2 regions of the Paenibacillus sp. FSL R5-0701 genome follow, and region 2 is predicted to be linked to the other one. Evidence: a T-box and tRNA genes for the amino acid it is inferred to sense, from the RefSeq annotation. Region 2 holds a T-box; the other holds one or more tRNA genes.

Region 1 (8,218 bases), 180 kb from region 2:
TGTGTTACAATTATAATATATTGGTTTTATATCAACACATACCATTCGGTTAGTTTTCTCTCCTTATAATGTACGATTGCAGAATATATAAACATTAATGTGTATGAGATGAAGGAGGAAGGCATGAGCCAACATAATCAACTCCCATTACAATGGGAATTTATCATCTCGAAAGTGAAATCCTCCGTGACGGTGGTCGATGCTACCTTGCCTGAGCTTCCGCTCATGTATGTAAACGAACACTTTACCCGGCTGACAGGATACACGTATGAAGAGTCTGTCGGACTCAATTGCCGATTTTTGCAAGGGCAGGATACAGACTCCGAAACGGTAATGCAGATCCGTGATGCATTAAAGAAACAACAATCCATTAAGATTGATATCTTAAATTATACAAAAAGTGGTCAGAAGTTCTGGAACGAACTGAATATTGATCCGATCTTTAATGAATCCGGAGAGTGTTTATATTTTGTAGGCATTCAATACGATATTTCAGAACGGAAGTATGCTGAACAGCAATTGAAGTTTGCCGCTTCCATGGCTGAGATGAACAGCAGAGGGCAATTGGAATTCATCGGCAAGTTGAATCACGAGCTTCGTACCCCGCTTAACGGCATTATGGGTATGATCGAACTTGTCGGTATGGGTGAAACTACGGATGAGCAGAAAGAATATCTTGAGTTAGCACGTCAATCAGGTGAGGCGCTACTTAACATCATTAACAATAGCCTGGATATGGCGAAACTGGGCAGAGGCAAAATGGATGTTGAAAACATTGAGTTTCAACCTCTAAAGCTGATTCAACAGATTGTAAAGACACATGAGCCTGCGGCACGGAATAAACACATACGTCTGCTCTGTCATGCTGATCTGAATGTTCCGGATGTGCTTATCGGTGATCCGCTAAGACTTCGGCAGGTACTGGATAATTTACTGAGTAATGCGATCAAGTTTACAGAACAAGGTGAAGTGCAGTTACAGGTGGATGTGAGGCAACAACTGATGGATACCTTTGTACTGATGTTCTCTGTGCGTGATACGGGGATTGGCATTCCCCAGCATCGGATCGAACAATTGTTTGATGCATTTATTCAGACCGACATCTCCCATGCGCGCCGATTTGGCGGAAGCGGTCTGGGTCTGACCATCTGCAAAGAACTGCTGGAACTGATGAATGGCCAGATTTCGGTGGAGAGTACTGAGGGGAAAGGCACAAAGTTTGAGGTCATACTGCCCTTGCTGCGCCAACAGGCCATTCCCAATGTAGGATAATCAAACAAGCTGGACAGCCGGGCGGTCTCGGCTGTTTTTTTATTTTATTGGATTGTTTTACGAACGGGTGTTCTGTTATAATGCAAGTGTTGAATGGGGGAGACACAGCATGAGTAAGAGACGCACAAGAAGAAAACGTAAAGGTAAGCAAGGTTTCAAAAAGCAGGTTCTGACGCTGCTAGCGATGCTGCTGGTAGCTCTTTATGCCTGGGCTGGGGGAGAATGGCCGGAGGAGATACCTAATCCATTCGTAGGGACTAACAAGAGTGTGGACCATACCATTACGTTCCCTTCAGAGCGTTATCCCGAAACGGCCAACCATATTAAAGCTGCTATCAAGGCAGGGCATTCGGATGTATGCACCATTGATCGTAATGGAGCGGAAGGCAATCGGGATTTATCACTTAAGGGTGTTCCGGTCAAAAAAGGTAAGGATCGTGACGAGTGGCCCATGGCGATGTGCGCTGAGGGAGGAACAGGTGCAGATATCCAGTACATTACCCCGAAAGATAATCGTGGTGCAGGTTCATGGGTAGGGAATCAGTTAAGTACATATCCGGATGGAACACGAGTGAAGTTTGTAGTGAAGTAACAACAGGATATGGTCGGGCAGAAACAAGGATAGTCAGGCCTTTGTTGTGAGGTCAGTGGCAGCGTGGTACAGGAAAAGTAGAAGAGAAAAACCAGACGTGCATGCGTCTGGTTTTTTGGTATAAAGTGCTGGCATAAATAGATCTAGTTAACGTATCTATACGGGAACTGAGTTTCTAGGATTACAGAGCCGACTAAACGAGTTGCATTCCGCTCAAATGATGAGACCGGATGCTTAACAGACGTGTAACATGTTCAACCTCATCAAACGGTATCCACAGACTGCCGTGAACGGTACGTAAGGAGAGAATGGATGTATCAGCGGTGCGCTCGGGAAAACCGGTTACCGTCTGACCGCTTGTATTACGAACCATGATCTGTTGTTTGCGCCGGATGGCAATTTCTACCTCTTTTTTCATAAGTCATTGCTCCTGATTATGAGATGTTAAATCCATATGTCAATGTTTTCAATGGTTAATTTGTCTTCTTTATCTAGTCTATCAGAACTAGGTATAGATTTCCAGAAGAGAAATCAACAATCTTCTAGGTGATTTGTCTTAGCTGTGGATGATCCGTTTTTGAATGGGGATTACGGGGTTATATTAGGGTAAAAGGAGGGGAACGGAATGACACAATTGATTATTGGGCTGGCCCGTACCGAGAACGAGGCTATAATTATGCTGAATCAAGTGAAAGAGGAAGGCATCAAGGATAAATATTTGGGAGCGGTGGCGAAGGAGCAGCTCAATCTGGAGCTGGTGAGCGAAAAGACGGGGCTGCCCAAACCTTTGAAGGGTGCCGGAACAGATGGTGCCTTTGGCGCTCTGAAAGGCATATTGGCTGGTCTGGGGAAGCGAATGGATCAGACGATGTCGATCGGAAATGCAGTGCGCAGACTCGCTGGTAATGAGATTGGGAGTGAGACCGATGATTTGGTGCTTACACTGACTGAAGCGGGGATCTCGGAGGAGGATGCGCGGTATTACGAAGATTGGCTGTTAAAGGACCATATCTTGGTTATCGTGGAGTGCAGTGAGGAAGAAGCGGCTCGTGTTCGACCTATTTTACTTTTTTAGTTTAATTTAAGGCTGATTTTAGGTTTCTTTAATGTTGGGGAGGTATTCTTATCTCACACCTCCCTTAATATAGATTGGTTTACCGGAAGTCCGGGACCGCAACTCGGACTTTCTAGGCACTGTGAGCTGACGCTTGCAGTGCCTGTTTCATTTATATAAGTTGAACTAAAGATTATTTACACTGGCACTTCGATGACAGAATAACCTCTAATCGCTGTTATCCCCAGATTTTTTCGATTCCCTTTTCTCAAGGGAAATTCCGGTGATAGCGTATGCTTCCGATGCAGCTTTCTTTCAGAAAGCTTTTAGGCGAACGCTTCGCTTTTTCAGTTTTTTCTGTCCTCTCCGTTATCGTGTAAATCATTAGTTAAACTTATATAGTTAGATTATTTTTATAAAAAGTGTTGCAAAATTAATTAGTTCATGGTAAGATATTTCTTGTCGCCAAGAAATACATAATCCTGCCGGGGTGGCGGAATTGGCAGACGCACAGGACTTAAAATCCTGCGGTAGGTGACTACCGTACCGGTTCGATCCCGGTCCTCGGCATCTATTAAACAAGGGTTTCAGCTCAAATGAGCTGAAACCCTTGTTTGTTTTTTTAGCGGATTTCCTAACTTTATTGCTAATAACGCTTTTTTTCGTGTAGATTCGCGGTTTCCAATATGCTTGGAATATTGCTTATATCAACTATAGGTCGTGTGCGTATTGTTCAGATTTGCTTTTAGAGGTTTCTGTCACGTTCCATTCCAGTCACACTATTGTCTGATTTATGAATTCTTTACGATAGGTAGATTGTTATTTTTTATCGCTATGCTCCAAAGCAAGCCTTATATGAAGTCTGGTTATGTCCAGCATGTTCTTCATTTTTTTAAGATCTGCATCATCTCATTAATTGAAGAAATGGGCTACTTGAAAAACAATACGTTTGAATAACTTGGGGAAGAAGATCTTGAACTATGTTTAGAACAATCGTCAAGTCTACACTTACTGACGCTTTGATTGATGTGTGGGACAAGAATACTCGACACTATTCCTGTGAAAGTGACAAAGAAACGTATCATAGATCAGGAGTTACTGATAAAGTCCATTAAAGATACACTTTAGTGTTTGTGAAATTCTCTATATTTAAAGAAAAGCTATATGTGCCAAGGAATTTCTTACATTCTCGAAGTTCGTTCTATGTGGGTAACAGGGTTATCTATAATAATACTAGTCGTCTGTTCACTCTTGTATTTTCTGAATCGGCGTTGACGGTTTGTACTCTAGCTTATCCTTACTATGACCGAAAAAGTTTCTTTATAGCCATTATCCTCTGAATTGAGGATTTCTTTTTTTGGATAAATTGTGTTATTATACCGTTAATTTATGTGCTGTCATGCAATCATTCGATTCAGTAATGTCCGAAAACACCTATGTGTTTTACTATTATAAAGGATATAATCCTTTAAAGATCGAAATTATGTTGGATTACAATTGGTTGTTAAGAGGTTGAATGTTTAGAGCAATAGATCGGAACAGAGTGATGTGAGATGAGTTAAAACGAGGGGAAAGCTGTAACGATTGTATTACTTGAAAAGAAGGGAGGATATATTTACTTAGTATACAGTAAATATGATCTGACAATGGAGATTCAAATGATGAAAGCAGGTTATGGTGATTGTTTATTAATTCAATTGAAAACAAATGGAGGTAAAGCATTTAATATCTTAGTAGATAGTGGAACTGCTCTCAGTTATTCTATTAACAATGAAAAAATAATAACCAGGTTTATAGAGAATAATATTTTGGACTTGATCATTGTCACTCATATTGATGATGATCATATAAAAGGATTTACTCGTTTGTTTCAAAAATTATTAAATGATAATTCTAAAAAGGACAAAGTCAAGCGGGTAATATATAACTCTCCATATGTTGTTGCTAAATTTTTTAATTATCCATTTGAAGAATTGAAAAAAAATGAATTTAGATTTAATTCGTCCGATACTAGTGCGGCATCAGCTGATGATATTCAGCAAAAATTATATGATTTAGATTTATTGGAAGATATAATCACCGTTAATAACGGAAGAAGTGATATTTGCTATGATGGAATTAAAATTACTTTCCTATCACCTTCTCCACATGAATTAGTTAAATTTTATGAAAAATATTTAAAAGATAAAAATACTAAAAAGGAAAAGGTGGCCGATACAAAAGGCGAGAAATCAAACAATGATTATGAGTTTTTGCTGGACGAATTAAAATCTAACACATCAATCGAACAATTGAATCCTTATAATCGCGCAAGTATAGCTTTTCTTGTAGAAGAAGATTCAACTGGAAATGCACTGCTAATGTTAGGGGATAGTGATTATGATGTTATAAGAAATAAATTAATAAATTTAACATTTGACAGATTGTCAAACCAAGTGCGACAGTTCCTCTGTGAAAGATTCGTGAGCGGTTCTCCAGCCCAAGCATTTTCGGGGTCTGTGGTTAATCAGATCCAGTGAGTGTCCGAGATCTTCATCCTCTACTTGAGCGAAGTCGGTGCCCTTGGGATGAAACTCCCGCAGTAGTCCATTCCCATTTTCGTTGGAACCGCGTTGCCAGGAAGAATACGGGTCAGCAAAATAGACGTGAAAGCCATGTGTGTCTTCCAGGTTTGCATAGCAAGCAAATTCCTTGCCTCTGTCAGCCGTGGCTGTAAGGAAGGTGCCTTTAGGGTACTGGGAGATGGCTACACCAAGCGCAATTTCCATGGACAAAGCGGTACGATCCGGCATGAGAATGGCGGTATACAGCCGGGTTTTGCGTTCAATGAGCGTGGCTACGCATCCTTTACTTTTCCCACGACCTGATACGACGGTATCCAGTTCCCAGTGCCCAAACGTTTCTCGGGAACGAACCTCATTGGGGCGATCCGAAATGGATCTGCCGATAGCGAATTTACCGCGAGTTTCTGTGGGTTTCTGACGCTTCCCTTTGTGTCGAAGGACCTGTAACACGCCTCGAACTAGACGTCCGGCATAGAGCCAACGATAGATGGTTTTAAAGGAGACCGACGGCAGACCTTGGATGCGGAAACGTTCTGTGATCTGTTCCGGAGACCACGTTGCCTGCAGTTTTTCCTCCAAGGAAATAGCTAAGACTTCGGACCATTTACCAGGTGAGACAGAAGCCTTACGACGCTCCTCATACGCGCTCTGAGCCTGTTCTGCCTGATAGGCTTGCGATGAAGTAGCACGATTCAATTCACGACAAATCGTCGAAGGATGTCTTCCTAATTCTTTTGCGATGCCTCTTGAACTTTGACCTTGCCGATGGAGGATTTCTAGCTTGCTGCGCTCGATTATGCTAAGATGTCTGTAGCTCATGGTGGATTCTCCTTGTGTGAATGGTTGTTGTGGTGACTTCATTCTACACGAATCCGGCCATGGGCCATTTTTTATTTATTTCCAGCGGGTGTCGCACTTCATATTACAATCTGTCTTATGAAAATGATTCACGTATAAAAGATTGGAAGCTCAAGGTTACTACTCGAATCTTTCCGTTTACATTCTTGCTAACATGGTTGCATATACAAATTACTGAATCTAAAAGGAATAGAACACAAAAAATGCCTTAAATCCGCGTGGTCGATCTTTCGGTAGTTTAGAAAAGGGACTTTTAAGACTACTTCAGGATTTAAAATCCTGCGGTAGTGACCACCGTACCGTTCTGATCCCGATCCTCGCATATAAATAAAAAATCTTATGACGTTTGTTAATGGTACTATCCCCACAAGGTAGACAGTGAAAAAAGAGACCGTGTTAAAATGAACTCAACACTGAAAAAACGGAGGGGATTTTTGCTATGTCAGCGAAAAAAGGAAAAAATTTAATCATATAGTGAAAATATTAAAAAAGAGGCTGTTCGTTTGCGATTGGAAGAATGTTTGAACATACAGTTGGTTTGTGGATAAATTTGGGGTTGGAAGAGAGTTTTGAGGATTATAGAGGATGTTGGACGAAGAAGTACTTTAGTAGTGCTGAAGAAAGAAAACGCTTAAAGGTAGAATATCTAAAAAAGCTCAAGCCGAGTTTGCATTAAGAGAGGGAAGCTAGATTTTGAAGCCCGGTGCTAGTTCTTTGAAGAAATAAGCAGGTGGCACCTATGGTTATGCTGTATGAAATTGCTAAAATTTCTCTAAAACCAAGCTGCATGCGATCTTTTTGTGTTCTTTCATGAATTTGATATTATAGCTGACCACATCACCATGCAGTTCATAAACATAAACCCTGCATAATACATATCAGAAGGTACATTTATCTGACTTTTATGAAGAGACGGAACAATGGTGTATACTATCCATAGGCATATATTACCTTTACCTTGCTGAACGATATAAGTTCAACTACACATTTACACGACAACGGAGAGGACAGCTGTTGTTCTGTCATCGGAGTGCCCGTGTAAATAACCATATTTGAACTTATATTGAGTCACAAAACCAATAAAACAATCTTATGGACGGAGGACTCAAGTTTATGTTGAAACAGCTTAAGCCATACAAGGTGTTACAGGAGCGCAGAATCGAAGAACTGAAATCGGATGCGTATCTGTTGGAACACCAGAAATCCGGGGCCAAAATTGTACTTTTGTCCAATCAGGACGACAACAAAGTATTCAGTATCGGTTTCCGCACACCTCCGGAAGATGATACAGGGGTAGCCCATATCCTCGAACACTCCGTGCTCTGTGGGTCCAAGAAATTTCCGGCCAAGGATTCTTTTGTTGAGTTGCTGAAAGGTTCATTGAATACATTCCTTAACGCCATGACGTATCCCGATAAGACGATCTATCCGATCGCGAGTCGTAATGATCATGACTTCCATAACCTGATGGACATATATCTGGATGCGGTATTAAATACAAATATTTATGAGAATGAAAAGATATTTTTGCAGGAAGGCTGGAACTACAACCTGACCTCTGCTGACGATGAGTTAACCTACAACGGTGTTGTATATAACGAGATGAAGGGTGCTTTTTCTTCACCGGAACGAATGGTGCGCAGAGAAGTGCTGAACTCCCTTTTCCCGGATACTACATACTCCTCCGAGTCTGGTGGATTCCCGGAAGCTATTCTGGATCTAACGTATCAGGGGCTGCTGGATTTCCACACGAGATACTATCATCCGTCCAACAGTTACATCTATCTGTACGGCGATATGGATATGGAAGAGAAACTGCAATGGCTGGATGAAAACTATCTGAGCGCATATGATCGAATCGAGATTGATTCGGCCATT
Region 2 (8,218 bases):
AAGTAAAACAGACCATCCACGTACATCCATAAAACGAAGTAAAAGTGGCAAACATGCCAGAGCTCCAATTAACCCCCAGATTAACGTCCAGCCTGTTAACGCGCATGCTATCCCGCTCCCGCACAACCAACAAATCGTAAAACTTAATAACGGCCTGCCTTTCATTTCTACCCCTCCTTCATTTCACCCGTTGAACGCAGAAAAACCCCCGGAAAGCCAATTCAGGCTTGCCGGAGGTTCTCCCTCACATATTCGACCATATTCACATTAATTGCTCACGGTCATCATCGTTTCCCGCGGGGGCTGGTAATTCTCCAGCCTGCGGAACGTTATGCCCTTCTGGTCCATCATATTGGTAACCTTGCCGGTATCTTTAGGATAAGAACGATGAAACACGATTTCTGTTATCCCGCTATTCGCCAGCATATTGGCACATGTCCAGCACGGTTCGTCAGTCACGTACACGGACGAGCCTTCGCGGTCGATTCGATCTGTGAATAAAAGCAAATTTTGCTCCGCATGGATTGTGCGAATGCATCGTTGCTTTTTCACCATTTCTTCTTGCCCATCGGTCACGACCAACTCATACTCTTCCGATATCATGCAACCTGCTTCAGAACAATCCGGGACGCCGGTGGGTGCACCATTATAGGCTGTTCCCAGCAGTTTCTTTCCCTGAACAAGAACGGCACCCACATGTCGACGCGAACAGCGGGAACGAGTGGAAACCATATACGCGATGTCCATAAAATACGTATCCCAGTCCTTGCGTACCTCTGTACTCATGCTGCTTTCCTCCCGCTTAACACAATTTATATTTTAATATTAACGGATCTGCACATACGGCGCCATCTTCTCCAGCATCTTCATACCGATTCCTTTGACCTTTGTCAGATCACTGACTTTTGCAAAAGGACCATGTGCATTCCGATAGTCCACAATAGCCTGAGCTTTCTTCTCTCCAATTCCGGGAAGCTCCGTAAGTTTGGAGACAGGTGCAGTATTCACATCAATCTTCCCATTGTCGCTAGCTTCCTCACGAACTACAGGTGGGTTACTGTTCGAGCCCGTCTCGGAGGTAACCGAAGGATTCGAATTCGTACTTTGCGCCACTGGTTCAATTGAAGTAGCCGTATCTGAAGGATTATCGTTCGTCTGATTTGGAGTTTGAACTCCCGAATCACCTTCAACCCCAACGCTCGCAAGCTCTTTAGACTCTTCTGCCTTAGCCTCATTCCCAGTCTGCATCCCACTTGCATCCGCTCCCGAAGATGCTCCTGTATTGCCCTGAACCGAAGTAGCCGACAGTACAGCAGGGAGTTCCTGCTCTATCGTCGGCTTCTCGGTGCCGAGCTGCAAGGGTTCCCAGCCACTAGGTGGTTGTTCACTTTTGCCCGACCATAATATAAGTATACTTCCAACCACCGCAGCAGCAATGGTCATCCCTTTGTTCCATCTCATTCTTCCACACCTCTCCCTGAATTCAAAATCATTCATTTCGAACACGGGCGGTGCTTCCGAACCGTTGAACTTTCCTGATGAAACAAGTTGTGCATTTTTCATGTCATGTGAAACAGGTCCTCACGCATAGAATAGAGGGAATGAACTGCGCCAGTACCGTAAAGCATGAAAGGAGGCCTGAAACAATGAAGGTTGGATTTATCGGAACCGGCAGCATGGGCAGCCTGCTAATCTATGCCCTGATCCAATCGGGTGCACTTGAGCCCCGGCAGATCGCGGCCAGCAATCGAACCCCGTCCAAAGTACGTCAGTTATCCCTCCGTTACCCCGGTCTGCATGAATCCCAGAGCAATCGGGAAACGGTGATCCGAAGTAATATCATTTTCCTGTGCGTGAAGCCGCTTGAATTCAAACATGTTATTGACGACATCCTGCCTGTCGTGAATCCCAATCATATAATTGTCTCGATCACCAGTCCCGTGCAGCTGCGACATCTGGAATCTTCACTTCCTTGCAAAGTCTCCAAGGTAATTCCCAGCGTCACACACCAAGTCGGCAGTGGAGCATCCCTCTGCATACATGGCGAACGAATGACCAGTGAAGACCGCGCTGTGTTGGAAAGTCTGCTCAGTCATATAGGCAGGCCGTACCAAGTGGATGAAGCCTGTACACGAATCACATCCGACTTCTCCAGCTGCGGACCTGCATTCATATCGTTCTTTTTGGAACAGTGGATCGAAAGTGCAGTGAAGCTGACCGGCATCAAAAGGGCAGATGCCTGCGCTCTGGCTGGCGAAATGCTCCTGGGAACAGGCAAGCTGCTCACCGAAGGAGGATACACCCCGCAAGAGCTTCAGGCTCGTGTCGCTGTACCTGGCGGTATTACCGCTCAGGCACTCGCACTGCTGAAGGTTAGTCTTGACGGCGTTTTCGACAGCCTGATCCACACGACACATGACAAATATGATGAAGATTTGTTAAAGCTGGATGAACTATTCCGAGCCGGTGAGATTAACCGGCAACAATATTAACGAGTTTGCCTGGAACGGCAATGACCTTACGAATGGTCTTGCCTTCCAGCGCCTGCTTAACAGGTGCCAGCTCCATCGTAAAGTCCTGCATACCTTGTGCATCCAGATCCTTCGCGATTGTAGCACGAGTTACAATTTTACCATTTACCTGAACAACGATTTCTACTTCCGCATCCACTGTCATGGACTCATCATATTCAGGCCAAGCCACGTAAGAGATTCCACCTTCATGACCCAAACGGCTCCACAGTTCCTCTGCCATATGCGGTGCCAGTGGTGACAACAGCTGTACAAATTTCTCCATCGCTTCACGAGGCAGTGTGTCCGCTTTGTATGCATCGTTGATGAAAATCATCAGCTGGCTGATGGATGTGTTGAAGCGCAGATGTTCCAGATCTTCCGTAACTTTTTTGATCGTTTTGTGAGCAGTCCGTTTGAACTCATCCGTTCCACCGTCCACCGTAATCTTGTCATTGATGGCTCCTGTGTCTTCGTTAATGAAGAGACGCCATACACGTGACAGGAAGCGGTGCATGCCTTCAACCCCGTTTGCATTCCACGGTTTTGTCGCTTCCAATGGTCCCATGAACATCTCGTACAGACGCAATGTATCTGCACCGAATTCATTCACGATTTCATCCGGGTTAATGACATTACCACGAGATTTACTCATTTTCTCATTATTGGTACCCAGGATCATACCTTGGTTCACCAGTTTGTGGAAAGGCTCTTTGGTCTCCACAACACCCAGATCATACAGCACTTTGTGCCAGAAACGAGCGTACAGCAAGTGAAGCACCGCGTGCTCTGCTCCGCCAATGTACAGATCAACTGGCAACCACTGCTGCTGTTTCTCCTTGGAGATCAGTTCCTTGTCATTGTGCGGATCGATAAAGCGCAGGTAATACCAGCAGCTACCCGCCCATTGTGGCATGGTGTTGGTCTCACGACGTGCCTTCATTCCCGTTTCCGGATCTACCGTATTCACCCACTCCGTAACATTCGCCAGTGGTGATTCTCCTGTACCCGAAGGTTTGATCTGGTCGATATCAGGCAGCAGCAGTGGAAGTTGATCCTCCGGTACGGTCTTCATCGTTCCGTCTTCCAGATGCAGAATCGGGATTGGCTCACCCCAGTAACGCTGACGACTGAACAGCCAATCGCGCAGACGATAGGTCACTTTCCCTTGTCCTTTACCGTTCTCTTCCAACCAAGCAATCATTTTGGCAACCGCTTCTTCATTGTTCAGTCCGTTCAAGAAATCGGAATTCACATGCGCGCCATCACCCGAATACGCCTCTTGTGTAACGTCTCCACCTTGAATAACCTCGATGATATCCAGACCGAACTGCTTCGCAAATTCCCAGTCACGTGCATCATGACCTGGAACAGCCATAACTGCACCTGTACCGTAACCAGCAAGGACATAATCGGCAATCCAGATCGGCAGTTTTGCACCATTAACAGGGTTGATTGCATAAGCTCCAGTGAATACACCTGTTTTGTCTTTGGCCAAATCTGTACGTTCCAGATCACTTTTACGAGAAGCCTGCTCCTGATAAGCCTGAATCGCTTCACGTTGGTCATCGGTTGTAATTGCTTCTACCAATTCATGTTCCGGAGCAAGTACTGCAAAGCTCGCACCGAACAATGTGTCCGCACGGGTAGTAAACACCTTGATGACTTCCTCGCGACCCTCAATGGCAAATACAACTTCTGCACCTGTCGATTTACCGATCCAGTTGCGCTGCATATCCTTGATGCTTTCAGACCAGTCCAGCTCTTCCAGGTCTTCCAACAGACGCTCTGCATACTCGGTAATTCTCAGAACCCACTGACGCATCGGTTTACGTACAACCGGGTGTCCACCACGTTCACTCTTGCCATCAATAACCTCTTCATTAGCCAGTACCGTTCCAAGTGCTTCACACCAGTTAACTGCTACTTCATCCACATAAGCGAGGCCTTTATTATACAGTTGGATAAAGATCCATTGCGTCCATTTATAGTATTCAGGGTCCGTTGTGCTGATCTCACGATCCCAGTCATAGGAGAAACCAAGCGATTTGATCTGGCGACGGAAATTGTCAATATTACGGAATGTAATATCTCGTGGATGTTCACCTGTATCCAGTGCATGCTGCTCAGCAGGCAGACCGAAAGCATCCCAACCCATTGGGTGCAATACATTGTAACCGCGCATACGTTTGTAACGGGAAACGATATCCGTTGCCGTATATCCTTCCGGGTGACCTACGTGCAGACCTGAACCGGATGGATAAGGGAACATATCCAGCGCATAAAATTTCGGTTTAGCAGGGTCCTCACCCGTTTTAAACGTTTTATTTGCATCCCAGTATTGCTGCCAACTTTTTTCCATGACTTGTGGCTGATAGCCGTGTTTCGGCTGGTTATTTTCACTCATCTATTGTTCCTCCTTCAGGTTATTCGCGTTAGCTTTAATTGCAACAAAAAAACCTCAGCATCCCGTAGCGTTTGCAGCGCTAGGGACGAGAGGTTGAATTCCCGTGGTACCACCCTAGTTAGCGGACGAACGTACTTCGTCATCCACTCCCTTTGGACCTGTAACGGCGGTTAACCGATGCGGATTTCCATTCCTGAACCCAAGTTTTATACAAGCAGGTTAAACAGAATGGTGTAATCACCGCATTTCTCCAAGGCGAGTTCGCAAATCACTGTCAACCGGCTTGCACCAACCGCCGGCTCTCTGTTATGTACAGGAATTACTACTGATCCTTATCATCGAAATATGTATACAATATCGGGACCATTATATAAAAAAGCAAGCCCAAAGTCAATATTACACGTTATAATCGCCATCATGAAGTCTACGGTTCGTACCGTTCATAATACTCGTTGCTGTTCAGGATATCCGAAAACGCTCAATGCCTTCCTCCAGATTATGAATAGTCCAATTCACATGTTCCTGATTATCATATTGACGATAGGCACACTCAATGCGCAGCACCAGATCAAAGTACAAGTCATAGAGACTTCTTCTTTTCAGCTCACTTTCAGTGGTAATCGCATGCCCATATCCCTTCACGAATCCGGGAGTATAGTTAAAATGACTAAAGTAATGCTCCATCAGAGGATCTGCCCACAGAGAACGTTCAAAATCAATAATCGCTGTGATGCGACCTTTGTCAACCAGAACATTGCCATCCCACAGATCCCAACTCACAAGCACAGGTTCTTTGACATCGTCCAGCACATCCGTTTTTTCTTCAATCAAACGTCTCAATTCAGGGTAATCAATCGAAAATGTGATTCCAGCTTCTTCCCCGTCGGTAAGAATATCATCCATCAGATTCATAAATGCTTCTTTCCATGTAGAATAACGTTGTTTATGCTCCGAAAAATATCCGAACTTCTCGCCCTTGATTTCATTAATTCGACGATTGTACAGACCGAGCTGGTGTTCAATGGCCTCCTGCTCTTCCACAGAATATTGATCCTTGACCTGATTATAGGGTGCTCCAGACATGTACTCCATGATAAAATAACGCGCTGAAGCCATAGTTAATGAATCATCATAAGCCAACACTTGGGGTACGGGAACATCCTGTAGCTCCGTGATGAGGCGTAGTGCCTCAACTTCGGCAATCATGAGATCCTGCTCACAGCGCATCAGATTTGTCGAATCCGACGGTGCAATTTTCAGTACCACTCGCTGTGCGTCACTCAGTGTGATGAGATATGCATGATTGGCCCAGCCATCCACCATTTCCTTGTAGTCCTCTATACTTGCAGAGAAATGCTGCTCTATTATGGCATTCAACTGTTCTGACGTAAGTCTTGTTTTATATGTACTTTCCATTTCTACACCTCACATTGACATTTGATTTATTTCCTCAGAAAACGTTTTCTATCCGACTATTATCGCCTCCTTTACTTTAACTGGCAATACTTTTTGTCACCTCGTTATGTCTTTCCTAGCATTCCTTTATCCTATTTAAGACTATTGCTATTCATTCTCCATGGAAAATCAAAAAAAACTGTCCTTATGCACGATACATAAGGACAGTTGTCATCTTTCCTTCTTACTTCACAGCCACGTAGAACAAGCGCTGTGCGCTGTCTCCAGCTTCTTTCCATTCAAAATCCGCATATACCTTCACGTCTTTAAAACCTGCCTTGGATAACTCCAGCTTCATCCAGTCCGGATTATACGCGCGCTGGACATGAACTTCTTCAAAACGCTGGTACATATCCTTGCTACCATCATCCACACGTGAAAAGATACTCAGATGATGCTCAATCTCACAACGATCTTGATCCAATCCACAGGTCCAAATATACGATACGGAGCGTTCATCCAATACAAAAGGCTGTTCCTCATCATAACGAATAAGGGTATTGGGATGGTGAACATCAAACAGGAACGTTCCACCAGGTTTCAACATCTCATATGTGCGCTGGAATGTACGAACAACATCTTCTTGTTCGAGCAGGTAATTAACGCAATCACAGAAAGATATAACCGAATCCACAGGCTCCGGAACTCGCCAATCCCGCATATCCTGCTGCACCCAACGTACACTGCCTTCGCGGTACAAGCGATGACCCTGAGGCGTGGCCTCCATCTTGCTGCGCGCAACCGACAGCATATCTGCTGAAAGATCAATGCCTGTAACTTCAAAACCGGAGTTCACGAGCGGGATCGTAATGGAGCCCGTTCCACAACCAAGTTCTGCGACACTTTTGGGCATTCCATGATGTTCCCAGGCTGTTCTTGCAAACCTTATCCAGTCCGGATAAGGCATATCTTCCATTAATTCATCATAGACATAGGCAAATTTCCGGTAAGACATGTCAGGCACCGCACTTTCAATTTCATTTTCCAATCCTGATCTAACAAAAGAAAAAGCAGGGTATCCGGTGTTTACCCAGCCTAGCCCTGCCTTCTCCTAGTTCAATGTTACAAATATTTAATCAGGAAGATTACTTGTCTTCACTTTGATCTGCAGGAGCAGATTCGGCCAGATACGTCCAGCTTTCCTTTTGAACCACCAGTCCATCCTTCATCAATTTGCCCAAGGCACGCTTGAACGCAGACTTACTGATGCCAAAGCGCTGCTTGATGATATCCGGCGGAGTTGCATCCGAGTAAGGCATGCCGCCCATTGGACGCTCTTTCATAAAGGCGAGCAGCTTGTCTGCATCTTCGTTACGTCCAACTTGTTTGAGTTGAGTCATGGCCAGATTCACACGTCCGTCTTCACGTACCAGTGTCACCCGACATTTCACTTTTTCACCAAGACGCAGCATATGACTACGTTCGGATGAATGAATCATGCCAATTGCGCCAAAGCCCAGTACACCGCCCTCTACAAGTACAAAAGTACCCATCTGCAGTGGCTTGTATACCGTCGCTTCAACCCACTCGTTTAACCATGAAGTTGGAGCATGGAAAGACAATGGTGAAAGTTCACGTTCCCCGGCCAATTTGGCACGCAGACGTCCTTGCTTGTCATGTTCCATGATTACAAAGACTTCATCCCCCACTTGAGGACGCAGTTCTTCCAGTTCAGGCAGTTCACGAATAGGAAGCAGCAATTGCCGTCCAAGTCCCATTTCCAGGAAACAGCCCAGTCGTGGGTGAACATCAGCCACAACCAGTCGTGCCATTTCGCCGAGCATGAGATAAGGCTTTTTCATCGTTACGGCCAGACGATCTTCCGTATCAAAGAACACAAATACCT

Evidence for each region. The T-box of region 2 lies ahead of leuS (leucine--tRNA ligase). A T-box ahead of a tRNA ligase gene usually reads a tRNA of that ligase, here a tRNA-Leu.
Region 1: it has a tRNA-Leu gene. The T-box ahead of leuS (leucine--tRNA ligase) is inferred to sense a tRNA for this amino acid. The anticodon was not compared.

Annotation. Positions count from the first base shown of each region.
Region 1 covers NZ_CP150230.1:4,756,694-4,764,911, reverse strand. Annotated here, with positions in the region: gene MKZ13_RS21060 (ATP-binding protein) at 124-1,272, shown strand; gene MKZ13_RS21055 (NucA/NucB deoxyribonuclease domain-containing protein) at 1,382-1,864, shown strand; gene MKZ13_RS21050 (hypothetical protein) at 2,058-2,282, opposite strand; gene MKZ13_RS21045 (general stress protein) at 2,490-2,939, shown strand; tRNA gene MKZ13_RS21040 (tRNA-Leu) at 3,403-3,488, shown strand; gene MKZ13_RS21035 (MBL fold metallo-hydrolase) at 4,577-5,437, shown strand; gene MKZ13_RS21030 (IS30 family transposase) at 5,345-6,301, opposite strand; gene MKZ13_RS21025 (insulinase family protein) at 7,454-8,218, shown strand, end outside.
Region 2 covers NZ_CP150230.1:4,934,377-4,942,594, forward strand. Annotated here, with positions in the region: gene MKZ13_RS21820 (ComEC/Rec2 family competence protein) at 1-165, opposite strand, end outside; gene MKZ13_RS21825 (cytidine/deoxycytidylate deaminase family protein) at 268-786, opposite strand; gene MKZ13_RS21830 (helix-hairpin-helix domain-containing protein) at 826-1,461, opposite strand; gene comER (late competence protein ComER) at 1,647-2,492, shown strand; gene leuS (leucine--tRNA ligase) at 2,473-4,917, opposite strand; T-box leader at 4,996-5,265, opposite strand; gene MKZ13_RS21845 (aminoglycoside phosphotransferase family protein) at 5,377-6,333, opposite strand; gene MKZ13_RS21850 (class I SAM-dependent methyltransferase) at 6,557-7,327, opposite strand; gene MKZ13_RS21855 (S1-like domain-containing RNA-binding protein) at 7,458-8,218, opposite strand, start outside.